Regions from separate parts of the Streptomyces sp. NPDC027962 genome, predicted to be linked through region 2. Evidence: riboswitches for the same ligand, from Rfam matches in the RefSeq annotation. Region 2 holds a riboswitch; each other region holds the start of a gene.
What was found. A riboswitch is a leader RNA that binds a small molecule or an ion and turns the genes downstream of it on or off. The one in region 2 is predicted to bind cyclic di-AMP.
Positions count from the first base shown of each region.

Region 1: another riboswitch for cyclic di-AMP. It lies ahead of ACZ4SA_RS12430 (M23 family metallopeptidase); the one in region 2 lies ahead of ACZ4SA_RS24510 (LysM peptidoglycan-binding domain-containing protein).
Region 3: another riboswitch for cyclic di-AMP. It lies ahead of ACZ4SA_RS09255 (M23 family metallopeptidase); the one in region 2 lies ahead of ACZ4SA_RS24510 (LysM peptidoglycan-binding domain-containing protein).
Region 4: another riboswitch for cyclic di-AMP. It lies ahead of ACZ4SA_RS26805 (M23 family metallopeptidase); the one in region 2 lies ahead of ACZ4SA_RS24510 (LysM peptidoglycan-binding domain-containing protein).

Region 1 is NZ_JBVHTA010000010.1:82,650-89,524, reverse strand. It holds gene ACZ4SA_RS12445 (DNA gyrase/topoisomerase IV subunit A) at 1-28, opposite strand, end outside; gene ACZ4SA_RS12440 (M16 family metallopeptidase) at 248-1,594, shown strand; gene ACZ4SA_RS12435 (M16 family metallopeptidase) at 1,612-2,979, shown strand; cyclic di-AMP (ydaO/yuaA leader) riboswitch at 3,210-3,371, shown strand; gene ACZ4SA_RS12430 (M23 family metallopeptidase) at 3,385-4,167, shown strand; gene ACZ4SA_RS12425 (GntR family transcriptional regulator) at 4,377-5,054, shown strand; gene ACZ4SA_RS12420 (HPr family phosphocarrier protein) at 5,286-5,567, opposite strand; gene ACZ4SA_RS12415 (bifunctional acetate--CoA ligase family protein/GNAT family N-acetyltransferase) at 5,733-6,875, shown strand, end outside.
Region 2 is NZ_JBVHTA010000028.1:82,942-89,816, reverse strand. It holds gene ACZ4SA_RS24520 (hypothetical protein) at 1-789, opposite strand, end outside; gene ACZ4SA_RS24515 (glutamate-cysteine ligase family protein) at 1,196-2,674, shown strand; cyclic di-AMP (ydaO/yuaA leader) riboswitch at 3,072-3,232, shown strand; gene ACZ4SA_RS24510 (LysM peptidoglycan-binding domain-containing protein) at 3,235-4,041, shown strand; gene ACZ4SA_RS24505 (hypothetical protein) at 4,333-4,608, shown strand; gene ACZ4SA_RS24500 (hypothetical protein) at 4,656-5,213, shown strand; gene ACZ4SA_RS24495 (right-handed parallel beta-helix repeat-containing protein) at 5,305-6,369, shown strand; gene ACZ4SA_RS24490 (methyltransferase) at 6,422-6,875, shown strand, end outside.
Region 3 is NZ_JBVHTA010000007.1:122,288-129,162, reverse strand. It holds gene shc (squalene--hopene cyclase) at 1-248, shown strand, start outside; gene ACZ4SA_RS09285 (phosphorylase family protein) at 248-904, shown strand; gene hpnH (adenosyl-hopene transferase HpnH) at 910-1,929, shown strand; gene ACZ4SA_RS09275 (aspartate aminotransferase family protein) at 2,033-3,427, shown strand; gene ACZ4SA_RS09270 (helix-turn-helix domain-containing protein) at 3,492-4,082, shown strand; gene ACZ4SA_RS09265 (DUF6126 family protein) at 4,101-4,265, shown strand; gene ACZ4SA_RS09260 (tyrosine-protein phosphatase) at 4,291-5,103, opposite strand; cyclic di-AMP (ydaO/yuaA leader) riboswitch at 5,779-5,936, shown strand; gene ACZ4SA_RS09255 (M23 family metallopeptidase) at 5,939-6,865, shown strand.
Region 4 is NZ_JBVHTA010000034.1:15,238-22,112, forward strand. It holds gene trmB (tRNA (guanosine(46)-N7)-methyltransferase TrmB) at 1-485, shown strand, start outside; gene ACZ4SA_RS26795 (PrsW family intramembrane metalloprotease) at 694-2,022, shown strand; gene ACZ4SA_RS26800 (aldo/keto reductase) at 2,073-3,017, opposite strand; gene ACZ4SA_RS26805 (M23 family metallopeptidase) at 3,210-4,259, opposite strand; cyclic di-AMP (ydaO/yuaA leader) riboswitch at 4,271-4,427, opposite strand; gene ACZ4SA_RS26810 (PP2C family protein-serine/threonine phosphatase) at 4,665-5,807, opposite strand; tRNA gene ACZ4SA_RS26815 (tRNA-Met) at 6,006-6,079, opposite strand; gene ACZ4SA_RS26820 (MerR family transcriptional regulator) at 6,491-6,817, opposite strand.

The DNA of each region.
Region 1 (6,875 bases), on a different contig from region 2:
GCGGGGTCTTCGTGCTGCGGCGGGCCATCGCGGCTGCTGCTCCTTCACGTACCAGGTTGGGCATCTGACGCGGACCATTGTGGACCGTGCCGCTGACAACCCCGACCGCGACCCGGCATCCACCCGCTCCGAGGGGTGGATCGGTGCAGATCGCGGCCCGGGAACTTCGCCAGGCGTCAGCACGCTTGCATACAGTGGCAGGTCTGGGAGCAAATCCAGTTTTGCGATCGAAGGGACGTACATGCCCATGGGTCACACGGCCACAGCGCAGGCCGGTTCCGGCGGCCTGACAGCGACCGAGCACCGCCTGGCCAACGGCCTGCGCGTGGTGCTCTCCGAGGACCACCTGACCCCGGTCGCCGCGGTCTGCCTCTGGTACGACGTCGGTTCACGCCACGAGGTCAAGGGCCGTACAGGACTCGCCCACCTCTTCGAGCACTTGATGTTCCAGGGCTCGGGCCAGGTGAAGGGGAACGGTCACTTCGAGCTCGTCCAGGGAGCCGGCGGCTCGCTGAACGGCACCACCAGCTTCGAGCGGACCAACTACTTCGAGACGATGCCCACGCATCAGCTGGAGCTGGCGCTCTGGCTTGAGGCCGACCGCATGGGATCGCTGCTGGCCGCCCTCGACGAGGAGTCGATGGAGAACCAGCGCGACGTCGTCAAGAACGAGCGCCGCCAGCGCTACGACAACGTGCCGTACGGCACGGCCTTCGAGAAGCTGACCGCACTCGCCTACCCGGAGGGCCACCCGTACCACCACACGCCGATCGGCTCGATGGCCGACCTGGACGCGGCGACCCTTGAGGACGCCCGCGCCTTCTTCCGTACGTACTACGCGCCCAACAACGCGGTGCTGTCGGTCGTCGGCGACATCGACCCCGAGCAGACGCTCGCCTGGATCGAGAAGTACTTCGGGTCCATCCCGTCCCACGACGGCAAGCAGCCGCCCCGGGAAGGCAGCCTGCCGGAGAACATCGGCGCGCAGCTGCGCGAGGAGATCGTCGAGGAGGTTCCGGCCCGCGCCCTGATGGCCGCCTACCGCCTCCCGCACGACGGCACGCGCGAGTGCGACGCGGCCGACCTGGCGCTGACCGTCCTCGGCGGCGGCGAGTCCTCCCGGCTGCACAACCGGCTGGTCCGCCGGGACCGGACGGCCGTCGCGGCCGGCTTCGGCCTGCTGCGGCTGGCCGGCGCCCCGTCGATGGGCTGGCTCGACGTGAAGACGTCGGGCGGCGTCGAGGTCCCGCAGATCGAGACGGCCGTCGACGAGGAGCTGGCGCGTTTCGCGGCCGATGGCCCCACGGCGGAGGAGATGGAGCGCGCACAGGCCCAGCTGGAGCGTGAATGGCTGGACCGGCTCGGCACCGTTGCCGGCCGTGCCGACGAACTGTGCCGCTATGCGGTGCTGTTCGGCGATCCGCAGCTGGCGCTCACCGCTGTCCAGCGGGTTCTCGAGGTCACCGCAGAGGAGGTGCAGGCGGTCGCCAAGGCCAGGCTGCACCCCGAGAACAGGGCGGTGCTGGTCTACGAACCGATCGCCGAAGAGACCGAAGCGGCCGACGAGAACGAGCACGAAGGGACGGACCAGTGAGCGACGCTGACGTGACCATGGACTTCCACCCGCAGCCGAAGGCGGGCGCCCCCCGCCCCTGGGCCTTTCCGGCGCCCGAGCGCGGCTCGCTCGACAACGGCTTGACGGTGCTGCGCTGCCACCGCCCCGGCCAGCAGGTGGTGGCCGTCGAGATCTCCCTCGACGCCCCGCTGGACGCCGAGCCCGAGGGCCTCGACGGCGTCGCCACGATCATGGCGCGCGCGCTCTCCGAGGGCACCGACAAGCACTCCGCGGAGGAGTTCGCCGCCGAGCTGGAGCGCTGCGGCGCCACCCTCGACGCGCACGCCGACCACCCCGGCGTCCGGGTCTCCCTGGAGGTTCCGGTCTCCCGGCTGCCCAAGGCCCTCGGCCTGCTCGCCGAAGCGCTGTGCGCCCCCGCCTTCGCGGACGGCGAGGTCGAGCGGCTGGTCCGCAACCGCCTCGACGAGATCCCGCACGAGACGGCCAACCCGGGCCGCCGGGCCGCCAAGCAGCTGTCCAAGGAGCTGTTCCCGGCCGAGCTGCGTGTCTCGCGCCCGCGCCAGGGCACCGAGGAGACGGTGGCCCGGATCGACTCGGCGGCCGTGCGTGCCTTCTTCGAGGCGCATGTGCGCCCCGCCACCGCGACAGCGGTGATCGTCGGCGACCTCACCGGCGTCGACGTGGACGCCGTCCTCGCCGAGACGCTGGGCACCTGGACGGGCGACAGCGCGGAGCCCCGGCCCGTGCCGGCGGTCAGCGCCGACGACACCGGCCGGGTGGTCATCGTCAACCGTCCCGGCGCCGTGCAGACGCAGCTGCTCATCGGCCGCATCGGCGCGGACCGCCACGACCGCGTCTGGCCCGCCCAGGTGCTGGGCACGTACTGCCTCGGCGGCACCCTGACCTCCCGCCTCGACCGCGTGCTCCGCGAGGAGAAGGGCTACACCTACGGCGTGCGGGCCTTCGCCCAGGTGCTGCGCTCCGCGCCGGACGGTTCTGGCGCCTCGATGCTCGCCATCAGCGGCTCCGTGGACACCCCCAACACCGGCCCGGCGCTCGAGGACCTGTGGAAGGTGCTCCGCACGCTCGCGGGCGAGGGGCTCACCGATGCCGAGCGCGATGTCGCCGTGCAGAACCTGGTGGGCGTCGCCCCGCTGAAGTACGAGACGGCGGCGTCCGTGGCGGCCACGCTGGCCGACCAGGTCGAGCAGCACCTCCCGGACGACTACCAGGCACAGCTGTATGTACGGCTGGCGGAGACGGGCACGGTGGAGGCCACCGCGGCGGTGGTCAACGCCTTCCCGGTGGACCGGCTGGTCACGGTGCTCGTCGGTGACGCGGCGCAGATCGAGGAGCCGGTCAAGGCCCTCGGGATCGGTGAAGTGACCGTCGTCACGGGCTGAATGGAAGTCGCTCATCGGGTAAACAACTCAAAACGCGCATATAGCACCCAAATGGGACCCCGGCTTGGGATTGTTTGCCGGGGTTCCGCGCTTTGCCGGTTTTGCGGGGGATGTTCCGGTTCTGCCCTGTGGCATGCGCTACAAAACGGGCTGTCCGTTTGGTGATTGACGGATGAGCTGCCTAGCGTCGATCCGGCTGTTCGCCAGAAGATCGCCGCACCCGCGGCATCGGACAGTCATCGCCGAGTCCCCGTCAGGCGCGAGCCTGGGGAGCCGGGGACCCACGCAGTCCCTGGGGTGAATCGGACGCCTTCGCCCGCGCGGAGGGGCCCGTAGGAGACCTTCCTGCTCCGAACCCGTCAGCTAACCCGGTAGGCGAGAAGGAAGGAAAGGACCAGCCTCTTCATGGCGTTCACCCGTGCCACCGGGAAGCACCGTGCCCCGAGCCGCCTGACGCGCCGCAGCGCGAACCTCGCCGGCGTTGCCGCCCTCGCCACCACCGGCGTCATAGGAGGCTTCGCCTCCCCGGCGCTCGCCGCCGACGCCGAGGCCGCTCCCGTCGAGGACACCGGTCTCGCCCAGATCGTCTCCACGGGATCCATCGCCGACGAGATAGCCGAACAGGCCGCCGCCCAGAAGCGGGAGGCCGAGGAGGCCGCTGCAAGGGCGCGCGCGAAGGCAAAGGCCGAGGCCGAGGCGGAGCGCAAGGCCGAGGCCCGCGCCAAGGCGGCCCGCGAGGCCGAGGAGCGCGCCGCCCGCGAGGCCGAGCGCAAGCGCCTGAACTCCTTCCGGCTCCCGATCGCCGGGTCCCTCGTGACCACCGGCTACAAGACCGGCGGCACCCTGTGGTCCTCCGGCAGCCACTCGGGCATCGACTTCCGTGCCGCGTCCGGCAGTTCGGTCGTGGCCGTCGGCTCCGGCACCGTGGTCGAGGCCGGCTGGGGCGGCGCGTACGGCAACAACATCGTCATCCGCATGAACGACGGCACCTACACGCAGTACGGTCACCTGTCGTCCATCAGTGTCTCCGTCGGCCAGCGGGTCACCCCCGGCCAGCAGATCGGCCTCTCCGGCTCGACGGGCAACTCGACCGGCCCGCACCTGCACTTCGAGGCCCGGACCACCTCGGAGTACGGCTCCGACATCGACCCCGTCGCGTACCTGCGCTCGCACGGCGTCAGCGTCTGACCCACTCGGCATCGCCCGAAGCCCCCGGCTTCCCCGCCGGGGGCCTTCGGCGTATTGCGTGCAGTTTCCGCCATTCCGTGATGCCGACTCTTCCAAAAGACTTCCATGGATTCCCGCCCGCCGTCGGAAAATCGAGCACATTGCAATAGAGTCACGGGAACACGCGTCAATCGGCTGCGTTTCGCTCGGATCAAGGCGGAGGTTCGGTCATGCGTATTCCCGCTCACTCGGTATGCACGGCGATCCGCGACGACATCGTCTCCGGCGTGTTCGAACGCGGCAGCCGGCTCACCGAGGAGCAGCTGGCACGCCGCTACGGGGTCTCCCGCGTTCCCGTGCGCGAGGCGCTGCGCACCCTGGAGTCGGAGGGGTTCGTCGTCACCCGGCGGCACGCCGGCGCCTGCGTCGCCGAGCCCACCGAGCAGGAAGCCGCCGACCTTCTCGAGATCCGCATGCTGCTGGAGCCGCTGGGCGCGGCGCGAGCCGCCAGGCGCCGCACGGAAGCGCACCTCAAGGTGCTGCGTGGCCTGGTCAGACTCGGCCAGGACAGGGCGCGCCGGGGACAGGGCGAGGACCTGCGCTCCCTCGGCGCCTGGTTCCACGAGACGCTCGCCCAGGCCTGCGGCAGCCCCGGCCTGACGGCTCTGCTGACGCAGCTGCGACACAAGATCGCCTGGATGTACGCCGTCGAGCCGTCGGCCGAGCCACTCGAGTCCTGGGCCGAGCACGGGGCGATCGTCGACGCCGTGGCGCGCCGCGACGCGGAGCGCGCGCGGGCGCTGACGGCCCTGCATGCCGAGCGGGCCGCGGCGGCGCACCGGCTGCGGCGCACGGTGCGGGTGAGGACTTCGCAACATGCCGTAAACACTGCGAGCGGCCGGAATTAACAGGCAGCGTATACAAAAAGAGAAGCGTTTGTGCCGGGCTGTTTTCTGCTGTCCGGAATTGCTCGGGGGGCGGTGAAAGAAAGCCGCGGCGCTTCTGAATTCGAAGCGCTGCGGCTTTGTCGCGCGTGGTTTTTGTCTGTGTCGGGCGTGCCGTCGGGGGGTGGTGCGCTCCGCGCGCCACGTGCCGTGGGGCGGTGCGCCCCACGCGCCGCCCGCCTCGGCGCCGAGCGCTCAGACGGTCTCGGGGAGCTCGTCGAGCCCTTCCGCCACCAGCTTGGCCAGGCGGTCCAAGGCGGCCTCCGCGCCGTCCGCGTCGGAGGCGAGGACGACTTCCTCGCCTCCCTGGGCGCCGAGACCGAGCACGGCGAGCATGGAGGCGGCGTTGACCGGGTTGCCGTCGATCTTGGCGATCGTCACAGGGACGCCGGAAGCCGTCGCGGCCCGGACGAAGATGGACGCGGGGCGGGCGTGAAGGCCCTCGGCCCAGCCGACATTGACGCGGCGCTCAGCCATGGTGTTGCCCTTCAAGTCTTGGCGGGTTGTCTAGACCAGTCTCTCATGTGCTCCGGCGTGCTCTTCGCCGACTCGGACCCGGGGTGGCGGACCGCCGACCGGCCTCCTCAGCCTGCCCGCAGCCAACCGCCTTCGCGACCCGTGGACGCGCCGTAGGCTTTGCCCATGCAGACCTCGCAGGAGCACGCCTACCCGGCTCACTGGGAAGCAGACGTGGTGCTGCGCGACGGCGGCACCGCGCGGATCCGGCCCATCACCACCGAGGACGCCGACCGGCTGGTCAGCTTCTACGAGCAGGTCTCCGACGAGTCGAAGTACTACCGGTTCTTCGCCCCCTACCCCCGGCTGTCCGCCAAGGACGTCCACCGGTTCACTCACCACGACTACGTGGACCGGGTGGGGCTCGCGGTCACCATCGGCGGCGAGTTCATCGCCACCGTCCGCTACGACCGGATCGACGCACGGGGCCGGCCGGCCGGCGCACCCGCCGACGAGGCCGAGGTCGCCTTCCTCGTCCAGGACGCCCATCAGGGCCGCGGTGTCGCCTCCGCCCTGCTCGAACACATCGCTGCCGTCGCCAGGGAGAGGGGAATCCGGCGGTTCGCCGCGGAGGTGCTTCCCGCCAACTCCAAGATGATCAAGGTGTTCCGGGACGCCGGGTACACACAGAGGCGCAGCTTCGAGGACGGCTCCGTCCATCTGACCCTCGACCTCGAACCGACGGAGCAGTCCCTCACCGTGCAGCGCGGCCGCGAACAGCGCGCCGAGGCACGTTCGGTGCAGCGACTGCTGGCGCCCGGTTCGGTGGCCGTGGTCGGCGCAGGCCGGCTCCCTGGCGGCGTGGGCAGGACCGCGCTGCGCAACCTCATCGGCGGCGGGTTCACGGGCCGGGTGTACGCGGTGAACCGGGCGTTCCCCGAGGCGCGCGGCGAGATCGACGGCGTACCCGCCGTCCGTTCGGTCGGCGACATCGAGGAGCCCGTCGACCTGGCGATCGTCGCGGTCCCCGCCGAGCGGGTGCCAGAAGCCGTGGCGGACTGCGGCGAGCACGGCGTCCAGGGCCTGGTGGTACTGAGCGCCGGCTACGCGGAGAGCGGTGCGGCCGGGCGGGAACGCCAGCGCGAACTGGTGCGGCAGGCCCGTTCCTACGGGATGCGGATCATCGGCCCGAACTCGTTCGGGATCATCAGCACGTCCGACGCCGTCCGGCTCAACGCCTCGCTGGCGCCGGAGGCCCCGGCGCCCGGGCGCATCGGCCTGTTCACCCAGTCCGGGGCGATCGGCATCGCCCTGCTGTCCGGGCTGCAC
Region 2 (6,875 bases):
GGGGCCGCAGACCCGCACCGAGTACTCGCCGCTGCCCTTGGGCGACAGCCCGCGGCGGGAGGGCAGGGCGACGAAGTGGTCGTCCGGACGGATCACATGCCCGTTGGCGGTGGTGTGGCCCACCAGGCCCTCACGGGTCGCGTAGACGCGTGCCGTGTAGGGCGCGGCGGCTTCCGTGCCGGGCGTGGCCGTCGCCTCGGAGTACGCGGTGAGGCGCAGGGCCAGCACCGTGGGGTTCGCGCCGCCCGGCCCGCCTTGGAGGACGAGCCGTGCCTGCACGGCGGTGACCGTGCGCGGGAGTTCGGCCGGCGCGCCGGAGGTGGCCTCCCGCCATTCGGTCCAGGGGCCGCTGCCGTCTCGGCCGCGGACGTCGACGGCCACCCACGTCCCCGCAGGCAACTCGGCTTCGACGTCCGCCACGACCCAGTTGACTCCGTGGTCCAGGTGGCGTACCGCCAGTACGGCCGAGGCCTGGGCGCGTCCGGTGTCCGCGGAGGCGGGTCCGAGGGCGTTGTCGCGGATGCGCAGCGTGCCGTCCGGGTGGTGCTGGACGTTGGCGTCGTCGTCGGCGGTGTCGCTGCCGAGGTCCACCTCCCACGTCACACTCAGAGGGCCGTCGGCGGACGACGGCGCAACGGCGGACCCGGGCGAAACGGTCGAGCCGGCGGACGCGGCTCCCGAGCCCAGTGCCAGTGCGGTGAACGCCAGCAGCGACACCGCGCAGGCCGGCCACCGCCGTCTTCCGTCGCTCCGGGTGCGGCTCGTGACGCTTCCTCGGATGCCGCGCATGGCTCGGTTCCCTTCGCCGTGGTGGTGTGGCCGTGGTGGCTCCCTCGCGAGCTTGATCAGGGGCAGGATGACTCGTTACGTCCGCGAGGTCCTTCAGCGCCTCCGGCTCGGCGTGTCCCGCCCGGGTCGCCTCCCCACCACCCCCGTTCCTGAGCCGTCGTGAGCCGCCCGGGAACGCACACGTCCCGGACGGGGCGGCGGTCGGGCCGCGTGGTCGGAGCGGCGCCCGCGAGGGCCGCGGATGATGTCCGCGTACCGGTGGCCGCTGCCCTTGACGGTCCGCCGCCCCGGGGCGGGCCTCCCGCCCGGCGCCCCGCCCCCCACCCCTGTCACCGCTGGTCCGGGCGGCCGGTGAGTGGGACGCTGTGGGGGAAGGTGTCTGCCCGACGAGATGCGGGAGGGCCCGATGGGACGTGACGTCCCGGCGCTCGTCTTCACCCGTGACGATCGCCGCCGGTACCGGGACAAGATGCAGACGTGCCTCGACACGTTCGCGACGATGCTGCGCGAGGCCCGTTTCGAGTCGGAGCGGCCCCAGGTGGGTCTTGAGATCGAACTGAATCTGGTGGACGTCGCCGGGGAGCCGGCGATGAAGAACACCGACGTGCTCGAGGCCATCGCGGACCCCGCCTGGGACAGCGAGCTGGGCCGGTTCAACCTGGAGATCAACATCCCGCCGCGGAGACTCACCGCCGGCGGCCCCGACGCCTGGGAGCAGGAGATCCGGGACGCCCTGAACCACGCCGAGCGGCGGGCCTCCGGAATCGGGGCCCATCTGACCATGATCGGCATTCTGCCGACCTTGCGGCAGCGGGACGTGGGCGAGGCGGCGCTCTCGGAGAACCCGCGCTATCGGCTGCTCAACGAGCAGGTCTTCGCGGCCCGCGGCGAGGACCTGCGGATCGCCGTGGACGGGGTGGAGAGGCTGCGTACCTACGCCGACACGATCACCCCCGAGGCCGCCTGCACCAGTACGCAGTTCCACCTGCAGGTCTCCCCGGGCGAGTTCCCCGCCTACTGGAACGCCGCGCAGGCGATCGCCGGGGTCCAGGTCGCGCTGGCGGCGAATTCGCCGTTCCTCTTCGGCAAGGAGCTGTGGCGCGAGACCCGGATCCCCTTGTTCGAGCAGGCGACCGACACCCGCCCCGAGGAGATCAAGGTGCAGGGGGTCCGGCCGCGGGTGTGGTTCGGCGAGCGGTGGATCACCAGCGTTTTTGATCTCTTCGAGGAGAATGTGCGCTACTTCCCCGCCCTGCTGCCCCTGTGCGACGAGGAGGATCCGCGCGGGACGCTCGATGGCGGGGACACACCGGAGCTGGCCGAACTGACCCTGCACAACGGCACCATCTACCGGTGGAACCGCCCCGTCTACGCCGTCTCCCACGGCCGACCGCATCTGCGCGTCGAGAACCGGGTCCTGCCTGCCGGCCCGACCGTCGCCGACACTCTCGCGAACGGCGCCTTCTACTACGGGCTGACCCGCGCCCTGGTCGACGAGGAGCGGCCGATCTGGTCCCGGATGTCGTTCCAGGCCGCCGAGGACAATCTGCACGCCGCGGCGCGGCACGGCATCGACGCGGACCTGTACTGGCCGGGCATGGGCGAGGTGCCGGTGGCCGAGCTCGTACTGAGGCGTCTGCTGCCCATGGCCCATCGCGGTCTCGAGCTCTCCGGCATGGACGCGGCGTGGCGGGAGCCGCTGCTGGGGATCATCGAGCAGCGCTGCGTCACCGGGCGCAACGGCGCGGTGTGGCAGGCGGAGATGTACCACCACATAGACGCCACGAGCCGCGTCGACCACCACGAGGCGCTTCGGCTGATGACGCAGCAGTACATCGCCTACATGCACCTGAACGCGCCGGCGCACACCTGGCCCGTGGACTGAGTGTTCCCCGCTCGTGCTGTGGGGGACGGAGGCGACCTGCCCGGCAATGCTCCTCTATGTCCGGTATAGAGGTTTTTTCCCGCATTAAGTTTGTAAGTCGAATTGCCATGCATTCCTGTGAGTTGAAGCTCTTTGGGGGTTATGGGGCAACCCTGGAGGTTGCCCCGATCCCTCGTGATGTCGGTCACCTGGTCCGCTCTGTGCGGATACCGCCGCACGGGCCAGTTCCCGTTGCCTGGGCGGAATTTGAGCCTTTTGACGCGGCACTGACAATATGAATTGCCCGTCGGGGGGAGACGTCCGCTTTGTGATGTGGAATTCAGGACTTGTTTCGCCGGGATCCTCTCGCTTAACGTCACCGTCAATCCGGACGGACCGCCGAATCCTGCCGCCGTCCGGTTAAACCGCACCCACTCACGTACGGCAGGAGCGGGGGAACCAGGTAAGCCGCCGATCCGGAATCCCGGAACGGCTCGGGGTGAAGTCGCCATCAGATGCGACCGGGCATCTCCAGCCCGAACCCGACAGCTCACCTCGCAGGCGACGGAGAGGAATTCGCCATGCCCGCAAAGGGTAAGCACCGTCGTCCCAAGTCCCGTTCACTTACCCGCGGATTCGTCGCAGCGGGCACGGGCGGTGCCGCACTCGCCCTCCCCCTCATGGTCACCACCACTGCGCAGGCAGCGCCGGCCGCGCTGCCCGTGGCCGCGGAGAAGGCTGTCGCGCCGGTCACCGTGGCCGCTGCCGCGCAGGTCGCCGCACAGAAGTCCAAGGTCGTCACCTATTCCGTGGTCGCGGGTGACTCCCTTTCCAAGATCGCCACCAAGTATTCCCTGAGCGGCGGCTGGAAGGAGCTCTTCAATGACAACCGGAGAGCCATCGGTCACGATCCGGCACTGATTCACCCCGGTCTCGAGCTCACGATCGGCGCAAAGTCCCCGGCCAAGGAAAAGGCCGCGCCCAAGAAGGCCGACCGGGCCGCCGCGACCGACCGTGCGGACCGCTCGGAGCGGAAGACGGCCCCCGCCGCCAAACCCGCCACCTACGCGAACAACCTCGACGGCTGGATCAAGGAATCGCTGGCCGTCATGGCCCGGCACGGAATTCCGGGAACCTACGAGGGAATTCACCGCAACATCATGCGTGAGTCCTCCGGCAACCCGCGAGCCATCAACAACTGGGACATCAACGCCATCAACGGCACGCCCTCGAAGGGCCTGCTGCAGGTCATCCAGCCGACCTTCGACGCGTACCACGTCCCCGGCACGGCCAACGACCTGTACGACCCGGTCGCCAACATCACGGCCGCGTGCAACTACGCCGCCGACCGCTACGGCTCGATCGACAACGTGAACGGCCCCTACTGACGGGACCGTTGCACGGCCGGCAGGCCGCAACACTTCACCGGGCCGGAGCCCGGGGCGTCCGGCGGCGCCCCCGGTCTCCGGCCCGTTGGCCGTGCCCGGTCCTCAGCCGCGCAGGTTCTGAGTGAGCGTCAGGCACTCCGTGTCGGTGGTCACGGCTGGAGGCCGCAGCGATCTACCAGCCTGTGACCGGTAGTTGACCACCCAAGTTCGACCATGGGATGAGTACGAGGACCGGACGGCCTGAGTACCCGGCCCGATCCGCCGGCACGCCGCCACTGGTCGAATCGGAGCATGCTTCCTGAAGCCCTCCGCCACCCGCGCGTCCACACCGCCACCACCGCCGGTACGGCCCTCGCCGTGACGCTGCTCCCGCTCGCGGTCGGCATCCTGCTGGCCAAGGCGGCGGCCACGGACCCGATGACACCGGTGAACGCGATGATCACCAGCGGCGGCCATCGCGCCCGCGTCACCCGGGCCCAGTGGCGCGGCTGCGGCACAAGCGCCCTCCGCCGCTGCCGCGCGGCCCGCACCGCGGTCCGCGCCCGCCCCAGGCGCGGAGGTCGATAGGTCGACCGCATTGGTCTCGTACAGGTTCGTCGTCCATACTGCCCGCCGTGGAGCAGCAGATAGATCCGAAGACGAAGATCGAAATCGGCGTGGGGACGGATCCGGCGTTCATCCCGGGACTCACGGCGCCAGCGCCTGCCGTCAAGGACGGGGAGGAGGGGAAGAGGAAGGCTGAAGGGGCTGCGCCCGGGGCAGAGGGCGACGCCGCGCCCGAGGACGCCGTGCCCAAGGGCGCCGCGCCCGTAGAGGCAGCCGACGAGGCGGACGCACCCGCCGCGGATCCGGACACCGAGCCCGGCGATGACGCCGAGGGCGACGCCGCGGACGGGCCCGTCTTCGAGGCCCGCGACCGTCGCGGGTCGATCACCGCAGACCGTGCCGGCATCCGCTTCACCCTGGACGACCAGGAGGCGGACTTCCACTGGGACGAGATCGGCGCCGTCGAGGTGAAGCCCGCCCGCTTCGGGCGCCGGTTCGCGGTCACCGTCCATGTGGCGGCCAACCGGTGGTTCAACGCCGACGTCGAAGCGCCCGCCAGGAGCCGTCTGAGTGAGTGGACGGCGGAGCTCGACGCGGTCCTCGACGCCTACTTCGAAGAGTCCTGATCGCCGGCTGACCACGTCTGGGCGGGGCGACACAAGCTCGCCCAGGCGTGGTTTACGCCGTTTTGGGCGTTATGCCGCATAGCTTCGGTTTATGACAAAGCGACAAACGACCGTCCTCGGCTGCACGGCTCTGCTCGTCGTGTCCGGCCTCGGCGCCTCCGCCCCCGCCCATGCCTCCGTCACACACCAGGTGCAGCCCGGCCAGTCGATCCAGGCTGCCGTGAACGCCGCACAGCCCGGCGACACGATCAACATCGCCCCCGGCACGTACAAGGAAAGCGTCCGCATCACCAAACCCCGCCTGATCCTGCAGGGGGCGGGCTCGCGGACGGTGATCAATCCGGCGGCCAAGCCTGCGAAGACCGACTCCTGCGCTGCGGCCGGCAACGGGATCTGCGTCCTCGGCACCAAGGCGCAGCCGGTCGAAGAGGTCACGATCCGCTCGCTGCGGCTCAGCGGGTTCACCAAGAACGGCCTCTGGGCAGCCTGGACCGACCGGCTGACGGTGCGCCACGTCACCTCGGAGGACAACGGGACCTGGGGCATCGCGCAGGAGCGGTCCACCCGGTCGGAACTGCGGGGCAACCTCGTCCGCCGCAACGGCGACGCAGGCATCTTCGTGGCGAACACCGTCAGCGAGGAAGCCGGCGCCACCGACACCATGGGCACGGTCGTCAGCGGCAACCGCATGATCGGCAACCGCATCGGCACGACCGTCCGACGCGTGCGGAACCTGACGCTCCAGGGCAACGAGATCACCCAGAACTGTGCCGGCGTGTTCCTCGTCGGCGACGAGACGGTGCCCCGCGCGGGCGCGCTGACGGTTCGTTTCAACCACATCTACAGGAACAACAAGCACTGCGACGCCACCGCCCGGCTGCCCGAGATCCAGGGCACGGGCATCGTCCTCACCGGCACCGAGGACACCCTGGTCGAAGCGAACCTGGTCCATGACCACGTGGGCTCGGCACCGATGTCCGGCGGCATCGTGCTGTTCAAGAGCATCGTGGGCGCCGCCGGCACCGACAACGTCATCAGGCACAACCTGGTGACGGGCAACAGCAAGGCGGACCTGGCCAACAGGGACACCAAGGGCACCGGAAACGTCTTCGCCGGGAACATGTGCCGGGCCTCCGAGCCCGCGGGCCTGTGCTGACCGATCGGACGGAGCCCACCGGCCCTGCCCCCTCACGAAAGACTGAGACCGCATGACCACTGCAAGCGCAACACCTCAGACCGCCATGCGGCTGAGGGAACTCGTCTTCGGTGCGGCCTGCGCCGCCGCCGTACGCGCGACGGCCCGGCTGGGCGTCGCGGACGCCCTCGGTGACGCACCGGCGACCGCGGAGGAGCTCGCGGCACAACTGAAGGCGAATCCGAGGGCGTTGCGGCGGATGCTGCGCGCGCTGACCTGCTACGGGATCTTCGCCGAGGAGGACGGCAGGTTCGTCCACACCGAGATGTCCCGGCTGCTGCGCGAGGACGACCCGCACAGCCTCAAGTACATCGCCCTGTGGTGCACCGAACCCTGGACCTGGGATGCCTGGCCGCTTCTCGACGATGCGGTCAAGACCGGCCGCAGCGTCTTCGGCGGCCTGTACGGGAAGGAGTTCTTCGACTACCTGCACGAGGACGCCCACGAGTCGGCCCATGTCTTCAACC
Region 3 (6,875 bases), on a different contig from region 2:
CGCTGCTCGCCCTGCTGGCGGCGGGGGAGCGGGAGAGCAAGGCGGCCGAGCGGGGCGTCGGCTGGCTCGCGCGGACGCAGCGGCCGGACGGCTCCTGGGACGAGCCGTACTTCACCGGCACCGGATTCCCCTGGGACTTCTCCATCAACTACCACCTCTACCGGCAGGTCTTCCCCCTCACCGCGCTCGGCCGCTATGTGCACGGCGTACCGTTCGCCGACCGTGCGGGCGCCCGCGAGGGGGGCTGATGGGCGACTCACAAGAGCCGCCGGCCGGCTCAGTCGTGCCGCTGCTGATCGCCTGTGCGCTCGGCATCGAGAAGTTCGCCCTGCGCGCCGGCGACCGCGGCGGAACCTGCGGCGACGTGACCGTCCTGCGCACGGGCATGGGGCCGGTCAACGCCGGGCGCGCCGTGCGCGACGCATGCACGGCCGGGCCGCTGCGGGACGCGGCGGTCGTCGCCTCGGGCTTCTGCGCCGGGTTCGCCCCCGGCATGCACCCGGGGGACCTGGTGGTCGCGGAGGAGACCCGGCTCGGCGGCATGTCCACCGTCTGCAGCAACACGGGCGTCCTGGTGCGGGCCGTGGCAAGGGCCGTACCAGGACGCACGGTGCACACCGGGCCGCTGACCGGCCTGGACCATGTCGTACGCGGCCATGAACGTGCCGACCTGCTGGCCACGGGAGTGATCGCCGGGGACATGGAGTCCGCGGCCACGGTAGGCAGTGCGCTTCGGGCCGGGCCGCGTCCGGTTGCGGCCGTCCGGGTGGTCGTGGACGCACCGGAGCATGAACTGGTTCGTATTGGAACATTTCGCGGTGGAATATCAGCCTTCCGCGTTCTTCGTGCCGTAACGCCCGCTTTTCTCGAATGGCACCGTTCTTTGCTGCTCCCCAGGAGGTGAGCCAGATGGCCATGCCGCTCCGCCAGACCATCAGGGTCGGGACGTATCTCTTCGAACAGAAGCTCCGCAAGCGCGACAAGTTCCCTCTGATCGTCGAACTCGAGCCGCTTTACGCCTGCAATCTCGCCTGCGAGGGCTGCGGGAAGATCCAGCACCCCGCCGGAGTGCTCAAGCAGCGGATGCCGGTGGCCCAGGCGGTCGGAGCGGTGCTGGAGTCCGGTGCCCCGATGGTCTCCATCGCCGGCGGCGAACCACTGATGCACCCTCAGATCGACGAGATCGTTGGCCAGTTGGTCGCCCGCAGGAAGTACGTCTTCCTCTGCACGAATGCCCTCCTGCTGCGCAAGAAGATCGAGAAGTTCAAGCCCTCCCCGTACTTCGCCTTCGCCGTCCACATCGACGGACTGCGGGAGCGGCACGACGAATCGGTCGCCAAGGAGGGCGTGTTCGACGAAGCCGTCGAGGCGATCAAGGAGGCCAAGAGCCGGGGTTTCAGGGTCACCACCAACTCGACCTTCTTCAACACGGACACCCCGCAGACCGTCATCGAGGTGCTCAACTACCTCAACGACGACCTCCAGGTGGACGAGATGATGATCTCGCCCGCGTACGCCTACGAGAAGGCACCCGACCAGGAGCACTTCCTCGGCGTCGAACAGACCAGGGAGCTGTTCAGGAAGTCCTTCGCCGGCGGCAACCGGCGCCGCTGGCGGCTCAACCACTCGCCGCTCTTCCTGGACTTCCTGGAGGGCAAGGCCGACTTCCCCTGTACGGCGTGGGCGATCCCCAACTACTCCCTCTTCGGCTGGCAGCGCCCCTGCTACCTGATGAGCGACGGTTACGTCCCGACCTACCGCGAGCTCGTCGAGGACACCGACTGGGGGAAGTACGGCCGCGGCAAGGACCCGCGCTGTGCCAACTGCATGGCCCACTGCGGCTACGAACCGACCGCCGTGCTCGCCACCATGGGCTCGCTCAAGGAGTCCCTCCGGGCCGCCCGGGAGACGCTGTCGGGCAGCCGCTGACCGTCGTCGCGTGACCTTCACCCGCCCCTCCCGCGCCCCGGGCGTGGGAGGCGCCCCTGTCAAGGAGGGCCGAGCAATGACCGAGGTCAAGGAGGGTCGAGCAATGACCGAGCAGCCCAAGGGCTTCGATCTGGCGGAGCTCCTTGCGAGCCGCGGTGCCGAGCGGTACGAGCTGCACACCCGGCACCTCAACCACCAGCTGCCGCGGATGCTCCGCACCATCGGATTCGACAAGGTCTACCAGCGGGCCGAGGGCGCCTACTTCTACGACGCGGAAGGCAACGACTACCTCGACATGCTCGCCGGCTTCGGCGTGATGGGGCTCGGCCGTCACCACCCCGTCGTACGCAAGGCACTGCACGACGTTCTGGACGCCCAGCTCGCCGACCTCACCCGCTTCGACTGCCAGCCGCTGCCGGGGCTGCTGGCGGAGAAGCTGCTCGTCCACACCCCGCACCTGGAGCGGGTCTACTTCGGCAACAGCGGAACCGAGGCCGTGGAGGCGGCACTGAAGTTTGCCAGATACGCCACGGGCCGACCGAGGATCCTGTACTGCACGCACGCCTTCCACGGGCTGACCACCGGCTCGCTCTCGGTCAACGGCGAGGCCGCGTTCCGCGACGGCTTCGCCCCGCTGCTGCCCGACACCGCGATCGCGATGGGCGACCTCGCCGCACTCGAGCGTGAGCTGGTGCGCGGCGACGTGGCGGGCTTCGTCGTGGAACCGGTCCAGGGCAAGGGCGTGCACCCCACCCCGCCGGGATTCCTGCGCGCGGCCCAGGAGCTGCTGCACAAGTACAAGGCCCTGCTGATTGTGGACGAGGTGCAGACGGGTCTCGGGCGCACCGGTGACTTCTACGCCTTCCAGTACGAGGCGGGCGTCGAGCCGGACCTCGTCTGTGTGGCCAAGGCCCTGTCGGGCGGCTATGTGCCCGTCGGCGCCACCCTCGGCAGGGACTGGATCTTCAAGAAGGTCTACTCGTCGATGGACCGGGTGCTGGTGCACTCGGCGAGCTTCGGCTCCAACGCCCAGGCGATGGCCGCCGGGCTCGCCGTGCTCTCCGTGCTGGAGGACGAGCATGTGGTGGCGAACGCGCGGGTGACCGGCGAGCTGTTGCGCGCCCGGCTGGCGGCGCTCGTCGACCGCTACGAGCTACTGCACGCCGTACGCGGACGCGGCCTGATGATCGGCATCGAGTTCGGCCGCCCGGAGTCGATCAAGCTGCGCAGCCGCTGGACCGTGCTGCAGGCTGCTCGCAAGGGGCTGTTCGCGCAGATGGTGGTGGTGCCGCTGATGCAGCGGCACCGGATTCTCACGCAGGTGTCCGGGGACCACATGGAAGTGATCAAACTGATTCCGCCGCTGATCATCGGCGAATGCGAGGTCGACCGCTTCGTGACGGCGTTCGAAGCCGTGATGGACGACGCCCATGGCGGCAGTGGTCTGATGTGGGACTTCGGCAAGACACTCGTGAAGCAGGCGGTGGCGAACCGCTGAGCGGGTCCTTTGCCTCTGAGGTAAGGAATTTGCCACAGAGGCAGGGATCTGGCGCAATGGAGGCATGACCACCTCCGTCGAGCCGCCGCCCGACGGGCTGCCCGAGATGGCGCCCCGGCTGCGCGAACTGCGCCGCCGCCGCGGTCTCACCCTCGAGTCGGCCGCCCAGCGGGCGGGACTGTCGCCCGCCCACCTGTCCCGGCTCGAGACGGGCCGCCGCCAGCCGTCGCTGCCGATGCTGCTCGCCCTCGCCCGGATCTACGGTACGACCGTGGCGGAGCTCGTCGGTGAGCAGCCACCGGAGAAGGAACCGGTCGTCCGCGCCCGCCGCGAACCCGCGGCGGCCGACGGCTGGCACTACCAACGGGCCGGCGCCCCCGGCCGGGCGATGCAGGCCCTGCGGGTGACGGTCCCGTACGGAACCCAGGGCGATCTGGAACGCGTACACCCCGGCGAGGAGTGGCTCCATGTCGTGGAGGGACGGCTCCGGCTCACCCTCGGCGGCACGGTGTACGACCTGGCTCCCGGAGACAGCGCGCACTTCGACTCGCTCACCCCGCACCGCATCGCGGCTGCCGGCCCCGAGGGGGTCGAGCTACTGTTCGTACACACCCTGCTGCAGGCTTCGGAACTGCACGCCACCTCTGCGCGGTAAGGAAGGCGATCGAAGGCCATGTCCCACGACCCCTTGGACCGACGCGCCTCGGGCGGCGGGAGCTCCCGCGAGGAGCGGTTCCCCCGCGGGCTGGTGATCCGGCTCTTCCTCTATCTGATCGCGGGCCACGTCATCGCCGGATTCCTCTACCTGCTGTTCCTGGTGGGCGGGCAGAACCAGTAGCCCGCTGCCGCAGCCGACCGGTGCCTCAGCCCTCGTCGAGGAGCCGTGCGCGCAGTCGCTTGCGGGTCTCGGGGGAGAGCTTGAGGCCCTCGGTGAGGTACCGCTCCTGCGTGCCCCAGTTCTGCTCGATCGCGTCGAAGGCGGCGGCCAGGTACTCGGCGCGGGCGTCGAAGAGCGGGCTGAGCAGCTCCATCACCTCGGGGGACATGGCGTCGGGGGAGCTGTCGGTGCGCCGGACCTTGTAGCGGCGGTGCGGATCGTTGGACTTGAGGTAGTCCGCCTCGATCGCGTCCCGCTCCACGCCGACGGCCAGAAGTGACACGGCGATCGACAGCCCGGCGCGGTCCTTGCCGGCGGCGCAGTGCATCAGGGCCGGGACGCTGTCCTCGGCCAGGGCGTGCAGAACCTGGCTGTGCTCGGCCGTACGCTCCTTGATGATCATGCGGTAGGAGGCGATCATCCGCCCGGCGCCCTTGCCGTCGTCGAGGATGGCCTTGAGCTGATCGAGGTTGCCGTCCCGGACCATCTTCCAGAACTCGGCGCCGTCGGCCGGGTCGCTCAGCGGCAGATTCACATTGCGCACGCCGGGCAGCTCGACGTCCGGGCCCTCCAGCCGCTGGTCGGCGGCGTTGCGGAAGTCGAAGATCGTATGGAGTCCCAGGGTCGTGAGGAACGTCGCGTCGCCCGCCGTCGCGTGCGCCAGGTGTCCGCTGCGGAACAGTCGGCCGTGCCGCACCCGCCGCCCGTCCACAGTCGGCAGTCCGCCCACGTCCCGGAAGTTGCGGACGCCGGTCAGATCCGGCTCTGTCGAGGGGGCCTGCGGCAGCTGCTGCGTCACGAGGACTCCTTCAGGTACTGCCGTCGGCGCTGCTCGCCGACGATGGCGCGGCTCCGACGATACGACACCCGTTCATGAGGCACTCATCTCGGCCATGAACCAATGGTGTTGACGGCCGCGCGCCGATTTCCTCGGGGCGTGGCCCCGGCGGTCCGCGCGGCGGGTGATGTGCGGACCTGTGCGGTCCTGCGAAGGCGAGCCTCCACACCCAGGGGGCGAAATGGTGCATCTGTATAGAGTGCGAGCATTTCGGGCGACGGTGACAGGGGGGTGATCTCGGCCTCCCGTTGCCATGACCGGCACCGCATTCCCGTTCCTTCGATGGGGGTGGAAGCGAGGGGCGACAGTGCGTTGCGTTAAGTGCGGGAGTAGATGACTAAATGCATCTTCTGTCCGAATTGCTCGTTTCGGCATAACGTGCCCCGTAAGCAGGGGAGATGGGTTGCGGTCCGTGAGCAGCGTCATATCTGTGACGTTCTGTGGCCGCGTCCGGCGCGCGAGTTCCCTTCTCGGTAAGGGGATTGATGCTCCGTTGTCCACGGAGGGTGACCGGGAAATCCCCGTTGATATCAGTCCCGTCATTGATCGGGGAAAATCGTGGCTTGTCCGGGACTGCCCGACTCGCCTACGGTCACGCTCAATCCGGACGGACCGCCTAATCCTGCCGCCGCCCGGAATTCGAACCCACCCACGTGTGGCAGGAGCGGGGGACCCAGGTAGTACGCCGATTCCGGTCAATTCGGACGGCTTGGGGTGAAGTCGTGCACGTTCGCGACCGGGCATCTCCAGCCCGAACCCGACAGCTCACCTCGCAGGCGCCGGAGAGGAAAGCGCCATGCCCGCAAAGGGTAAGCACCGCCGTCCCAAGACCAACCCGATCACCCGCGGCTTCGTCGTCGCCGGTACGGGTGGCGCCGCCATCGCGCTGCCCCTGTTCGGCGCCACCTCTGCCAACGCCGCACCCGCGGCGGCTCCGGCCACCGCTCCGGAGCAGGCCGCCGCCGTGGCCCCTGCCGCCGTCGAGGCCGCCGCCCTTCAGGGCGCCAAGAAGGCCCCGCAGACGTACACCGTCGTCCCCGGCGACTACCTGTCGAAGATCGCCGAAGAGCGGAACGTCCGCGGCGGCTGGAAGCAGCTCTTCAACGACAACCGCCGCGCCATAGGCGCCGACCCCGCGCTGATCCACCCGGGTCTCGAGCTGACGATCGGTGCCAAGTCCAAGGTCAAGAACGACCCCGAGCCCCGCGCCGAGTCGCAGCCCCGTCCCTCGCGTGACGACTCGCGGCCCGCCGCTCCGCAGGCCGAGGCTCCCGCGAAGGAGGCTCCCGCGAAGGAAGCCGCCACCCCGGCGCCGGCGTCCGGCTTCTCCGCCCCGGTCGACGCCGGCGTCACCACGCAGTACCGCGCCTCCGGCGCCATGTGGTCCAGCGGTTACCACACCGGCGTCGACTTCGCCGCCCCCTCCGGCACCTCTGTGAAGGCCGTCGCCGCGGGCACCGTCGTCTCCGCCGGCTGGAGCGGCGCGTACGGCAACGAGGTCGTCATCCAGCACACGGACGGCACCTACTCCCAGTACGCCCACCTCTCCTCGCTGGGCGTCTCCAGCGGTCAGTCCGTGTCCGGTGGTCAGCAGATCGGCCTCTCCGGCTCCACGGGCAACTCCTCCGGCCCGCACCTGCACTTCGAGATCCGGACCGGCCCGAGCTACGGCTCCGACATCGACCCGCTGGCCTACCTCAGGGCGCACGGCGTCTCCCTCTGATCCGTCCGAT
Region 4 (6,875 bases), on a different contig from region 2:
CCGCCGACGACCGGGGCACCGGAATCCTCGCGGTCGACGTCCACACCCCCGGCCAGGGCAACCTTCTCGGCCTCGCGGAGCGCAACGGCCTCTCCAACATCCGGGTGGCCAACGGCGACGCGATCATCCTGCTGCGCGAGATGCTCCCGCCGCGCTCGCTCGACGGGATGCGCGTCTTTTTCCCGGACCCCTGGCCCAAGAAGCGGCATCACAAGCGCCGGCTGATCCAGCCCGCCTTCCTCGACCTCGCCGCCCAGCGGCTCAAGCCGGGCGCCGTCCTGCACTGCGCGACCGACTGGGAGCCGTACGCCGAGCAGATGCTCGAGGTGCTCTCCGCGCACCCCGACTTCGAGAACACCCAGCAGGGCGGCGGTTTCGCGCCGCGTCCCGCCTTCCGTCCGCTGACCCGCTTCGAGGGGCAGGGGCTGGACAAGGGCCACAAGGTGCACGATCTGCTGTTCCGCCGGGCGCAGCCCGGCGCATGACGCCGGCCGGCGCCGCAGCCCGAAACACCCGGAGCGTGCCGTCGGCAGGCGCAGCCCTGCGCATGGCCTGGAGCTACCCGCACCGTCGCCGGTTGTCGGTGCGCCTCGTTAGGGTCGACGGATGTCCGACTCGTCCGCGCAGCCGCCCCCGGAGCACCGACGGCACACACCGCACCGCCCGCACCCACCGGCGGTGTCGGTGCAGGTGATGTCGCAGGTGCCACCGCATCCGGTGCTTCCGGCGTTCGAGCAGCAGCATGTCGACGCGCTGCTCACCGAACTGCCGGCGCCCGCGCGGCGGCGCTACCAGCCGCGCGCCTCGAAGCTCTGGCGCAGCAGAGCCCTTCGTGCCGGTGTGGTGATCACGCTGCTCGCCCTGTGCGGCCTGGTGATCCTGGTGCTCGTCAGGGAACAGACCGGCACCCACGGCTTCCTGGTCGGTCTCGGCCTCGCGACGCTCCCGGTCCCGTTGCTGCTGGCCGCGTTCCGCTGGCTGGACCGGGTGGAGCCGGGCCCGTGGCGGAATCTCCTCTTCGCCTTCGCGTGGGGCGCGTGTGCCGCGGCGCTGATCGCGATCATCGCGAACACCTTCGCGACCCGCTGGATAGCCACCGCGACCGCCGATCCGGCGTCCGCCGACACCCTCGGTGCGACGGTCATAGCGCCGGTCGTCGAGGAGAGCGCGAAGGCCGCCGCGATCATGCTGATCTTCGTCTTCCGCAGACGGGACTTCACCGGAATCGTGGACGGCGTGGTGATCGCCGGTTTCACGGCGACCGGCTTCGCCTTCACGGAGAACATCCTCTATCTGGGCAACGCCTTCGGCGAGGACCAGGCGATGGGGGCCTCCGGCCTGGCCTCCGTGACCGCTGCGACGTTCTTCGTCCGCATCGTGATGTCGCCTTTCGCCCATCCGCTGTTCACCGTGCTGACGGGCCTCGGCTTCGGCGTCGCGGCGCTCGGCGCCCGACGCCACCGGCGTCTGCGGCGGATCGCCCTGCCGTTGCTGGGTCTGGCGCTTGCGATGGGCATGCACGCCCTGTGGAACGGTTCGGCGTCCCTGCTGGGCCCGTGGGGCTTCTACGCGGTGTACGGGGCGTTCATGGTGCCGGTCTTCGGTCTGCTGACCTGGCTGACGATATGGACCCGCCAGCGCGAGCTGCGCACGATATCCGACGAGCTTCCCGCGTACGCCGCGGCCGGCTGGATGTCGGCGGCCGAGCCGTCCGCGCTGTCGTCGATGCGGGCCCGCACCATGGCTCGCGACTTCGCCCGGCGCTCCTACGGACCGGCGGCGGGGCATGCGGTGTCGGAGTACGAGGCGTTCGCGACGTCGCTGGCGTTCCTGCGGCACCGGGCCCACCGGGGGGCGGCGGGCCCGGACTTCGTCGAGCGCGAGCAGGAGCTGCTGCACCATCTGTGGCAGCGCAGAGAGGTGGCCGGCCCGTCGCTCGCCTACGCGGCCGCGGCGACCGGCCGGGTACGGATGCCGCCGCCGTACCGCGACTACGGCGGCTACAACCCGTACCGCCACTGACCACTCCCGCTTCTGACCGCTCCCGCTACTGAAACCGCCCCGCCGGCGCGTCAGGCGGACGCGGCGGTCAGCCGGGCCAGCTCGCCCTCGGTCAGGTCGAGGTCCGCGACGGCGACGAGGGCCGCCAGTTGCTCGACCGTACGGGCGGAGGCGATCGGCGCGGCGACGGTCGGCTGCGCGGCCAGCCATGCGAGCGCGACGGTCGCGATCTCCGCCCCGCGCGCCAGTGCCACCTCGTCGAGCACGGCGAGGACCCGCAGGCCCCGCTCCGACTCCAGGTGCTTGGACGCGCCCTGGGCCCGCGCGCTCTCCACTGCGGCGCCCGGCCGGTACTTGCCGGTGAGGAAGCCGGACGCGAGCGCGTAGTAGGGGACGGCGGCGAGTCCGGCGCCGGCGGCGGTGTCCAGCAGCTCGCCCTCGTAGGTGTGGCGGGAGACCAGGTTGTAGTGCGGCTGCAGCGCCGTGTAGCGGGTGAGGCCCTCGCGTTCGGAGAAGTCCAGGGATGCCTGGAGGCGCTCGGCGCTGAGGTTGGAGGCGGCGATCGCGCGGACCTTGCCTTCCTTCACCAGTTGGTCGAGGGCGGTGATGATCTCCCCGACGGGGACGGACGGATCGTCGAAGTGGGTGTAGTAGAGGTCGATGTAGTCGGTTCCCAGCCGGGTCAGCGACTCCTCCGCCGCGGCCTTGATCGTGGTGGCGGCCAGGCCCTTGTGCCGGGGGTGGGCGCCGACCTTGGTGGCGACGACGACCTCGGAGCGGTTGCCGCGGGCGGCGAGCCACTTGCCGATGAAGGTCTCGGACTCACCCCCCTCGTTTCCGGGCACCCAGGACGAGTAACTGTCGGCGGTGTCGACGAAGTTGCCGCCCGCGGCGGTGTACGCGTCGAGCACGGCGAAGGTTTGCGCCTTGTCGGCCGTCCAGCCGAAGACGTTGCCGCCGAGGGCGAGCGGAAAGACGCGGAGGCCGGAGGAGCCGAGGGTACGCAGAGAAGTCATGCGTCGATCAACAGCCCGTCCGGTGCGGCGTATTCCGGCAGCCCTGACGTCGGGGGGTGTGCGCCAGGGCTGCCGGAGACATGGGGATGCCCGGCACAGGAGTCGCCGGCTGCCTCGCTCGGTGGTGTCCGAGGAGCCGCGGGGGTCCCGTACCGGGCAGGGTCGGACCGTGAGGCCCTTGCCGCGCAGGGGTCAGACCGTGAGGCCCTTGCCGCGCAGCCACGCCAGGGGGTCGATGCCGGAGCCGCCCGCGGTGTGCACCTCGAGGTGCAGGTGCGGCCCGGTGACGTTGCCGGTGGCGCCGACGCGTCCGATGGTTTCGCCGGTCGTCACCTTCTGGCCGGCACTCGCCGTCATCGACGACAGGTGCGCGTACAGGACCTCGGTGCCGTCGTCGAGCTCGAGCACGATGCGGTAGCCGTAGGAGCCGGACCAGCCCGCCGACTTGACCGTGCCGCCGTGCACGGCCTTGACCGGGGTGCCCGTCGGGGCGGCGAAGTCGAGGCCGGTGTGCTGCCCGGAGGACCACATCGAGCCGGACTCGCCGTACGTGGAGGTGAGGGTGTACGAGGAGGTGGGGAGGGCGAAGCTCTTGGCGAGCTCGGCGAGACGCTCGGCCTCCGCCTTGGCCCGCGCGGCCTCCTCGGCCTTGCGCTTCTCCTCGGCGGCCTTGGCCTCCGCCGCGCTCTGCTGCTTCTTGGCAGCGGCCGCGGCCTGCTCGGCTGCGAGCGTCTCCGCCGCGGCCTTCGCCTCGGCGTCCACCTCCGCCTGCTGCTGCTCGGCCTGCTGGAGGATGCGGGCGCGCAGTGCCTCGCCCGCGCTCGCTCCCTGGGCGGAGCTTGTGCCGTCGTCGGCGACGGTCGTCGCGGCGGTGAGCGGTGCCGTGTTCGCCTGCGCGGCGACGTCCGCCTCGGAGTCGTCGGAGATCAGGGAGCCCACGCCCGGAAGGGACTTGGCGTCGGGGAGTTTGTCCGTGATCGCGTCGGGCAGGGATATCGAGACCGCGGGCTTGTCCTGCGCGGTGGCTATGCCGCCCGCACCGACAGCGGCGATCACGCCGACTCCGAGCACCGTGGAGCTGCGGGCGAGCCCGCCGCGCTGCTTGATGACGCGGTGCCGGCCGCGCACCGGGCGGATGGAGTCCTCGGTGGGATTCCACTCCTCCCAGGTCCGCTCGGGTGCGTCGTCGCCGAAGCGTTCTGACGCGAAGCGGGCCTCGGGGGCAGGCATGTTGGACGCCACGAAGGCGCTCTCCTTTCCTTCCTTATCGCCTACCGGGTTAGCTGACGGGTTCGGAGCAGGAAGGTCTCCTACGGGTACCTCGACCGCTCGACAGAGCGACAAAAGGTGCCCGATTCACCCCAATTGGTGGTTCCCCGGTTCCCTGGCGGGATTCGGCGCGTGCGCACGGTGCCGCCACTTACGACGGCTGGGACGACCGCGCTGCGTTATCGAACGTTAATAGACCCCGGGGCCGGAAACCAAGCTGTTCCCGATGATCGTTAGCGACTTCGGCCGGGACTTAACCGGACAGAAGAGGCCGGATCCGGGCGACTTGATCAAACGTCAGGCGCGGTTATGTTTCTGATGGTGCGTCACGTGTTATGCGGAGGGGTGCGCTACGACTACGCACCGCTACCTCGGCGGCTATGCCGGGACCACCGGCATCGTCCGGCGCCGCTCCGGCTCGCCCGCCGCGGGCCGGCCGACCGCCAGCAGCGCCATGTCGTCGTTCGACCCTCCGCCCGTGTACCGGCGTACGTCGTCGATCAGCGTGTCCAGAAGCTCACCCGGCCCGGGGAAGACATGCCCGCCGAGGCGGTCGACGGGATCGTAGAAGACGCCCCGCTGGTCGCGCGCCTCCGTCACCCCGTCCGTGTAGAGCAGCAGCGTCGCCCCGTCGGGCAGCGGAAACTCGTCCGCCCGGTCCGGCCACGCCCCCAGATCCCCCATACCCAGCGGCAGCGCCGCCTGAGACGGCTCGAGCACGTCGACACCGCCGTCGGCACGCAGCACGAGCGGCTCCGGATGCCCTCGGTTCACCAGCCGCACAAGGGCACGGCCGCGCGGGATCTCACCCAGCACGGCGGTGGTGAACCCCTCGACGACGTCGAGCCCCTCCCGCCGGACGCCCTCCCGCCGAAGCGCCCGCTCCAGCCGCTGCGCCACGCCCTCCAGAGAGCTCTCCTGCTCGGCCGCCTCACGGAACGCCCCGATGAGCACAGCCACCGTCCCGACCGCGCCCATCCCCTTGCCCCGCACATCGCCGACGACGAGCCGTACCCCGTGCGGGGTGTCCTGCACGGCGAAGAGGTCACCGCCGATGAACGCGTCCGCCTGCGCCGCCTCGTACCGCGCGGCGATACGCAGGCCGCTGATCCGCTCGACCGGCTCGGGCAGCACGGCCCGCTGCGCGGTCTCCGCGATGATCCGGGCCGAGGCGAGCTTCTCTCCGCTGCGGCGTACGACACGATTGAGGAGGAGTGCGAGAGCGGCGACCGTGAGCAGCGTGGTCGTCTCCGTGACCGCCGTGATCTGTGCGGCGGTCTTGTTCACGAGATGAAGGGCGATCACGGCCAGCACCGCCGCGATCCCGGTCAGCAGCGTCGTGACCCAGCTGACGACGGGCGCCGCGATGAGCGGGGCCGCCGCGAAGAGCGGTACCGCGGTGAAGCGGGCCGGGGTCATGAGGTCGAAGACGACGCCGCTGACGATCATCAGGGCCGGCAGCAGGCGTACGGGCCACGGAGCGCTCCGGGAGCCGACCTGGTCTCGCAACGCCTGTCCCAAGGGTGCTCTCCTGCCGGGTCCGCTGACGGCCGCCGGCGACTGCCGCCGCCCTCCCCAGGCTGAGCGCCGACGCGCCGCGGAGCGACTCCCGGTCGTCCAACCGGGCGAACGGGCGCCGGGAGCGACCGGGATACCGCCGGAAAACGACACCGGCCCGGCAGTCGATCTCTCGATCGGCTGCCGGGCCGGTGCCTTCAGTAGCGGGGACAGGATTTGAACCTGCGACCTCTGGGTTATGAGCCCAGCGAGCTACCGAGCTGCTCCACCCCGCGTCGGTGAACACAACCTTACGCCATCCGGAGCAAGATCCAATCCATTTGCCGATCCCGCCCCGCCGGGTCGGTCACATCCGCAGCGTTTCGTCCGTCAGTTCTACGAGGGCCCCCTGGCGGAGGGCCCCCACCGACCGAGGGCAGCCTGGTCAACGGGGACGGGCGTCGTGGCGACAGCGGAGGGGCGGCCGATGTCCGTCATGGCCTTCACGGTCACGAACGGACGGATCGCCGAGATCGACATCCTCACCGACCCCGAACGCCTCAGCCGCCTGGACCCGACGGTCCTCGACGACTGACGCACGCCCATGCGGTGAGGCCCGAATCCTCCCGCTGCCCCGGGGGCTGGGCCGCCGATGACGCGCTTCCCGAACCCTCCCGCTGCCCCGATCCGCTGCCCGGTTCCCGGCCCTACTGGGAGCCGGCCCGACGCAGCTGTTCGTTGAGGCGGAGGGCTTCGTCCAGCTGGTCCTCGAGGATGATGATGCGGCAGGCGGCCTCGATCGGGGTGCCCTGGTCGACGAGCTCGCGGGCGCGGGCGGCGATGCGCAACTGGTAGCGGGAGTAGCGGCGGTGGCCGCCCTCCGACCGCAGCGGAGTGATGAGCCGGGCGTCGCCCAAGGCGCGCAGAAAGGCCGGTGTGGTGCCGATCATCTCCGCCGCCCGGCCCATCGTGTAGGCCGGGTAGTCGTCGTCGTCGAACCTGTCGTCGGCGTTCTGCGGGGCACCTGAAGTCATTTACACCTCTCGTCGAGCACGGCGTGGGGCCGTGGCACCGTACCGAAATCCTAACGCC